DNA from 3 places in the Enterobacter sp. ECC-175 genome. Region 3 is predicted to be linked to each of the others. Evidence: predicted binding sites of a transcription regulator. Region 3 holds the regulator's gene; each other region holds the start of a gene.
What was found. Region 3 encodes CRP, which controls carbon source genes, mostly activating them, when cyclic AMP is high. Its sites were predicted from a motif close to ATGTGANNNNNNTCACAT; they were not measured.

Region 1: the regulator CRP is predicted to act here: its motif matches at 1,185-1,202, upstream of V1599_RS17230 (CidA/LrgA family protein).
Region 2: the regulator CRP is predicted to act here: its motif matches at 1,173-1,190, upstream of msrB (peptide-methionine (R)-S-oxide reductase MsrB).

The regions. Positions count from the first base shown of each region.
Region 1 is NZ_CP143776.1:3,612,152-3,614,418, reverse strand. It holds gene V1599_RS17235 (CidB/LrgB family autolysis modulator) at 46-741, opposite strand; gene V1599_RS17230 (CidA/LrgA family protein) at 738-1,136, opposite strand; gene dusC (tRNA dihydrouridine(16) synthase DusC) at 1,316-2,248, shown strand.
Region 2 is NZ_CP143776.1:2,401,912-2,404,178, forward strand. It holds gene gapA (glyceraldehyde-3-phosphate dehydrogenase) at 1-966, opposite strand, end outside; gene msrB (peptide-methionine (R)-S-oxide reductase MsrB) at 1,308-1,721, shown strand; gene V1599_RS11345 (YeaC family protein) at 1,763-2,041, shown strand; gene V1599_RS11350 (glycoside hydrolase family 18 protein) at 2,101-2,267, opposite strand, start outside.
Region 3 is NZ_CP143776.1:198,869-201,135, forward strand. It holds gene V1599_RS01080 (phosphoribulokinase) at 1-28, shown strand, start outside; gene V1599_RS01085 (OsmC family protein) at 94-498, opposite strand; gene crp (cAMP-activated global transcriptional regulator CRP) at 808-1,440, shown strand; gene V1599_RS01095 (YccS/YhfK family putative transporter) at 1,498-2,267, shown strand, end outside.

The sequences.
Region 1 (2,267 bases), 1.2 Mb from region 3:
CAACTTATGAAATCAAAATGAAATTTGCGCGACGCATCGCAAATTTTAGCCCACTACCGCCAGGATAAGCGGGAAGACAAACGGCGCAATCAGCGAGGTGATAATCCCGCAGATGACCAGCGCCAGCGAGCTAAATGCCCCCTCCTGGTAGTCTACTTCGGCGCAGCGCGCGGTACCCAGCGCGTGCGAGGCGGTACCCATTGCCAGGCCACGCGCCGCTTTCGTGTGGATTTTCATCACGTTAAGCAAGGTATGGCCAAACACCGCGCCGAGGATGCCGACGAAAATCACGCACATGGCGCTGATGGCGGGGATCCCCCCGATGCTGCCGCCTACCGCCATGGCGATGGGCGTGGTGACCGATTTCGGCAGGATTGAAGCGGCGATCTGCGGCGATGCTCCCATCAGCAGCGCCACCGATGTCCCCGTGACCATCGCCACGAGGCTGCCCACGAAGCAGATGGTGATGATGGACTTCCAGCGGGCGCGAATTTGATGCAGCTGTTCATATAAAGGAAACGCCAGGGCCACGACGGCCGGCTGCAGCAGATCGTTGAGAATTTTGCTTCCGGCAAAATAGCGTTCGTAGGGGATGCCCGTCAGCAGCAGGAAAGGGATTATCACCACCATTGCGACCAGCAGCGGATTAAGCAGCGGCATTTTCAACCGCGCCGCCAGCCTGCGTGCGGCGAAGAATACCGCCAGGGTTAACGGCAGCGACCACCAGATATTAGCCATCATTGTTTGGTTCCTTTCTGCCCGACCACTTTGCGTTCACCGTGAACGATGTGCGAACTCCAGCTCACCACCACGAAGACCACCAGCGTGCTGACCGCGCAGGAGACGACGATAGGCCCGAACTGTGCCATCAGCAAATCGTAATATTGCATGACCCCCACGCCGATGGGCACGAACAGCAGCGCCATGTAGCGGATAAGCATGAAGCAGCCTGGGTTAACCCATTTCGCCGGAATAACCTGCAGCGCCAGCAGCACGAAGAGGATCAGCATCCCGATAATGCTGCCGGGAATGGTGATAGGCAGCAGGGAGGCGAGGAAGATCCCGGCGTACAGACAGGCATAAATCAGAACGAATGCGCGCAGATATTGCCAGATGATATTCAATGATTTGCTCATGGTGAAAGTCCTTGCTGAAACGCATTCATCATACAATTAAACCCTGAAATGTGCCACGGATCACAACATGAATTTTGAGCATACCAGACATTCCAAAACGGAACGTCGGGCATTTCCACAAATGGACAGGGTTCAGTTTACATGCAACTATAGCGCGTCTTTTTTTTACAGGTACTGATATGCGTGTTTTGCTGGCCCCTATGGAAGGCGTGCTCGACTCGCTCGTGCGCGAGCTGCTGACCGAGGTAAATGATTACGATCTCTGCGTGACGGAGTTTTTACGCGTGGTGGATATGCTACTGCCGGCAAAATCGTTCTATCGGCTCTGCCCGGAGCTGCATCGCCAGAGCCGTACTACCTCCGGCACGCTGGTGCGCATCCAGCTGCTGGGGCAGTATCCGGAATGGCTGGCGGAAAACGCCGCCCGCGCGGTTGAGCTGGGCTCTTACGGCGTCGATCTCAACTGCGGCTGCCCCTCGAAGCTGGTGAACGGCAGCGGCGGCGGCGCGACCCTGCTGAAAGATCCGGAGCTTATCTATCGCGGCGCAAAAGCGATGCGTGAGGCGGTGCCGTCTCATCTGCCGGTCACGGTTAAGGTGCGGCTGGGCTGGGACAGTGACGCGCGGCAGTTTGAGATTGCCGATGCGGTACAGCAGGCGGGCGCCACCGAGCTGGTGGTGCATGGCCGTACCAAAGAAGATGGCTATAAGGCCGAACGCATTAACTGGCAGGCGATTGGCGAAATCCGCAAGCGGCTTTCCATTCCCGTGATTGCCAACGGCGAAATCTGGGATTATGACAGCGCGCAGGCCTGCCTGAAGGCGACGGGCTGCGATGCGGTGATGATAGGCCGCGGCGCGCTGAACGTGCCGAACCTGAGCAGGGTAGTGAAATATAACGAGCCGCGCATGCCGTGGGCGGACGTCGTCACGCTGCTGCAGAAATACAGCCGTCTCGAAAAGCAGGGTGATACCGGGTTGTATCACGTTGCGCGCATTAAGCAGTGGCTGAGCTATCTGCGTAAGGAGTACAGCGAAGCGCTGGGCCTTTTTCAGGAGATCCGCACGCTGCAAACCTCGGCCGATATTGCCAGAGTGATTCAGTCCAAATAACGAAACGGCCCGGCGCAAT
Region 2 (2,267 bases), 2.2 Mb from region 3:
TACTTTGTTAGAGTAGCCGGTTTCGTTGTCGTACCAGGAAACCAGTTTAACGAAGTTGTCGTTCAGTGCGATACCTGCTTTAGCATCGAACACGGAAGTGCACACTTCGCCGTTGAAGTCGGTAGAAACAACGTCGTCTTCGGTGTAGCCCAGAACGCCTTTCATTGCGCCTTCGGAAGCAGCTTTGATTGCTTTCTTAATTTCTTCATAAGAAGCAGCTTTTTCCAGACGAACGGTCAGGTCAACTACAGATACGTTTGGAGTTGGAACGCGGAACGCCATACCAGTCAGTTTGCCATTCAGTTCTGGCAGTACTTTACCTACAGCTTTAGCTGCACCGGTAGAGGATGGGATGATGTTCTGAGCCGCGCCACGGCCGCCGCGCCAGTCTTTGTGAGACGGGCCATCAACGGTTTTCTGAGTAGCGGTGGTTGCGTGAACGGTAGTCATCAGACCTTCGATGATGCCGAAGTTGTCGTTGATAACTTTAGCCAGCGGAGCCAGGCAGTTGGTGGTGCAGGATGCGTTGGAAACGATGTCCTGGCCAGCGTAAGTTTCGAAGTTTGCACCGCGAACGAACATTGGGGTGTTGTCTTTAGAAGGACCGGTCAGAACAACTTTTTTCGCACCTGCGGTGATGTGTTTACGCGCGGTTTCGTCGGTCAGGAAGATACCGGTTGCTTCAGCAACAACGTCAACACCGATTTCGTTCCATTTCAGGTTAGCTGGGTCTTTCTCAGCAGTAACGCGGATGGTTTTACCGTTAACAACCAGGTGGCCGTCTTTCACTTCAACGGTGCCGTCGAAACGACCGTGAGTTGAGTCGTACTTCAGCATGTACGCCATGTATTCAGCGTCCAGGAGATCGTTGATACCAACGATTTCGATGTCAGAACGTTTCTGAGCAGCACGGAAAACAATACGGCCGATACGGCCAAAACCGTTGATACCTACTTTGATAGTCATATATTCCACCAGCTATTTGTTAGTGAATAAAAGGTTGCCTGTAAAATTACAAAAACCTTACGCAGCGTCAAGCGGAATCGTGTCAATCATTGCGACAAATCAATCCTGTGACTAACGTTTGTGCGACTGACTCGCCTCACTTTCCCTTTGAGCTAGCAACCACATGGGGGCTGCGGGCGGGATTTTAAAGGCCTCACAGGATAAAAATGTGAAAAAGATCACAATTGCCTGACCGCCTTTTCGCGACACATAAGTTTAGAACAAAAGTGTGCGCGCCGGTGTTAATGTTTTGTTAGAATCAGGGGTAAAAGATGTCTGTTTCTACAGCGAGATGTAAGCATATGTCGAACCAACGTAACCCCGACGATTTGAAAAAAAACCTCACCGAAATGCAGTTTTACGTGACGCAAAATCACGGGACTGAACCGCCGTTTACCGGGCGTTTGCTGCACAACAAGCGAGACGGCGTCTATCACTGCCTGGTGTGCGATTCACCGCTGTTTAACTCGCAAACGAAATACGATTCTGGCTGCGGCTGGCCGAGCTTTTATGAGCCGGTTAGCGATGATGCGATCCGCTATCTGACCGATTCGTCGCACGGCATGGTGCGCACCGAAATTCGCTGCGGAAACTGTGACGCGCATCTCGGCCACGTGTTCCCGGACGGCCCACAGCCGACGGGCGAGCGCTTCTGCGTCAATTCAGCCTCAATGAGCTTCACCGACGATGAGAATGGCGACCAAACCAAAGGTTGAAAAAACGATTCAGCAAATTATTCCTTTGAAAGGGAGGCATCATGAATATTGAGGACATGATTAGCGGTATGACGCCGGAAGTTTATCAGCGTCTGGTGACGGCGGTTGAGCTGGGAAAATGGCCGGACGGCGTGGCGCTGACCCCGGAGCAAAAAGAGAACAGCCTGCAGCTGGTGATGCTCTGGCAGGCGCGTCACAATACCGACGCGCAGCACATGACGATCGACACTCAGGGGCAGATGGTGATGAAGAGCAAGCGCGAGCTCAAAGAGGATTTTGGCATCGCGCCAAAGCCGATCGCGACGATGAAAATGCAATAACGGTACGGGTTGATGCCCTTACCCAACCCTCTCCCACAGGGAGAGGGCTGATTATCATACTACTTACGCGGGATCCCGAGAGACTCCGCCAGCTGCTTCGCGAGCTGATTATTGTCGTCAGCGCCATACTCCCAGAACATCGCGCCCGCCAGGCCTTTCTCTTTGATGTAGTCCGCTTTGAGCGCCACGGAACGCGGGTTTTCATACGAGATCGCAAACAGTTCTT
Region 3 (2,267 bases):
GCTGATGGAAGGCAAGCAGATCGCGTGAGCATATTCCCTCTCCCCGTGGGAGAGGGCTAGAGTGTGGGCATCAACAGGCGCGATGCCCCGACATTACGCTTCGATCACCTCATATGAATGGGTAATGTTCACCGCTTTCTCCAGCATGAGCGCCACGGAGCAGTACTTCTCAGCGGACAGGTCAACCGCGCGCGCCACCGCCGCGTCTTTCAGCTCTTTGCCCGTGACGATAAAGTGCAGGTTGATGTGCGTGAACAGGCGCGGCGCCTCTTCGCGACGTTCCGACGTCAGCTTCACTTCGCAATTGGTCACCTCCTGACGGCCTTTCTGCAGGATAGACACCACGTCAATCGCGCTGCATCCGCCTGCCGCCATCAGCACCATCTCCATCGGGCTTGGCGCTTTATCGCCGGAGTTACCGTCCATCAAAATCTGGTGGCCGGAAGCGGACTCGCCCAGGAAGGTTAGCCCTTCGACCCATTTCACACGCGCTTGCATATTTATTAACTCCAACGTTGCATTTTTGGTGACAGATTACGCGCGCGTTACATTTCTCGCAACGGAAGGCGACCTGCATCATGCTGAAGCGAGACACCAGGAGACACGCGGCAAAAGCTATGCTAAAACACTCTGGATGCTACAGTAATACATTGACGTTACACATGTATGCAGAGGACATCAAACTTTACTGGCTGCGACACATTAGACGGCCGACTTCCCAGGTATGGGTAAGAATTCGATTGCAAACCCAGAGTCAGGATGCAACGTATGGCTCTGGAGACAGCTTATAACAGAGGATAACAGCGCATGGTGCTTGGCAAACCGCAAACAGACCCGACTCTCGAATGGTTCTTGTCTCATTGCCACATTCATAAGTACCCATCAAAGAGCACGCTGATTCACCAGGGTGAAAAAGCGGAAACGTTGTATTACATCGTTAAAGGCTCGGTGGCAGTGCTGATCAAAGATGAAGAAGGGAAAGAGATGATCCTTTCTTATCTGAACCAGGGCGATTTCATCGGTGAACTGGGCCTGTTTGAAGAAGGCCAGGAACGTAGCGCCTGGGTTCGTGCAAAGACAGCATGTGAAGTGGCTGAAATTTCTTACAAAAAGTTCCGTCAGCTGATCCAGGTTAACCCGGACATCCTGATGCGTCTTTCTTCGCAGATGGCGCGCCGCCTGCAGGTTACGTCTGAAAAAGTGGGCAACCTCGCCTTCCTCGACGTCACCGGTCGTATCGCACAGACCCTGCTGAACTTGGCGAAACAGCCAGACGCCATGACCCACCCTGACGGCATGCAAATTAAAATTACCCGCCAGGAGATTGGTCAGATCGTCGGTTGCTCCCGTGAAACGGTGGGTCGTATTCTAAAAATGCTGGAAGATCAGAACCTGATCTCTGCACACGGTAAAACCATCGTGGTTTACGGAACCCGTTAATTCCGGTCAAACGGCGTGCCACCGCAGGGTGTCACGCCGTTTTTGTCTCTATCCCCCATGTGGCGCAGGCTGATCTATCACCCGGAAGTAAACTACGCACTGCGACAAACGCTGGTGTTGTGCCTGCCCGTGGCCATTGGCCTCATTCTTGGACATCTCCAGCAGGGGCTGCTGTTTTCCCTGGTGCCCGCCTGCTGCAACATTGCCGGGCTGGACACGCCGCACAAGCGCTTTTTCAAACGCCTGATCGTTGGCGGCAGCCTGTTTGCCGGCTGTAGCCTCGCCGTTCAGCTGCTGCTGGCGCGCGATATTCCACTGCCGCTGATTTTAACCGTACTGGCGATGACGCTCGGCGTTACCGCTGAAATCAGTTCGCTGCACGCCCGCCTGCTGCCCGCCTCGCTGATCGCCGCCATTTTCACCCTAAGCCTCGCGGGCAATATGCCGGTATGGGAGCCGCTGCTGATCTACGCCCTCGGCACGCTGTGGTACGGCGTATTCAACTGGTTTTGGTTCTGGCTGTGGCGGGAACAGCCGCTGCGCGAATCCCTGAGCCTGCTCTACGTTCAGCTGGCCGACTACTGCGAAGCCAAATACACCCTGCTCACGCAGCATACCGACCCGGAAAAATCCCTGCCGCCACTGCTGACGCGCCAGCAGAAGGTGGTCGATCTCATCAGCCAGTGCTACCAGCAGCTGCACATGCTCGCCGCGAATAAAAACCACGAGTACAAGCGGCTGCTGCGCATCTTCCAGGTGGGGCTGGATCTGCAGGAGCATATCTCCGTGAGCCTGCACCACCCGCAGGAGGTGCAGAAGCTGGTCGA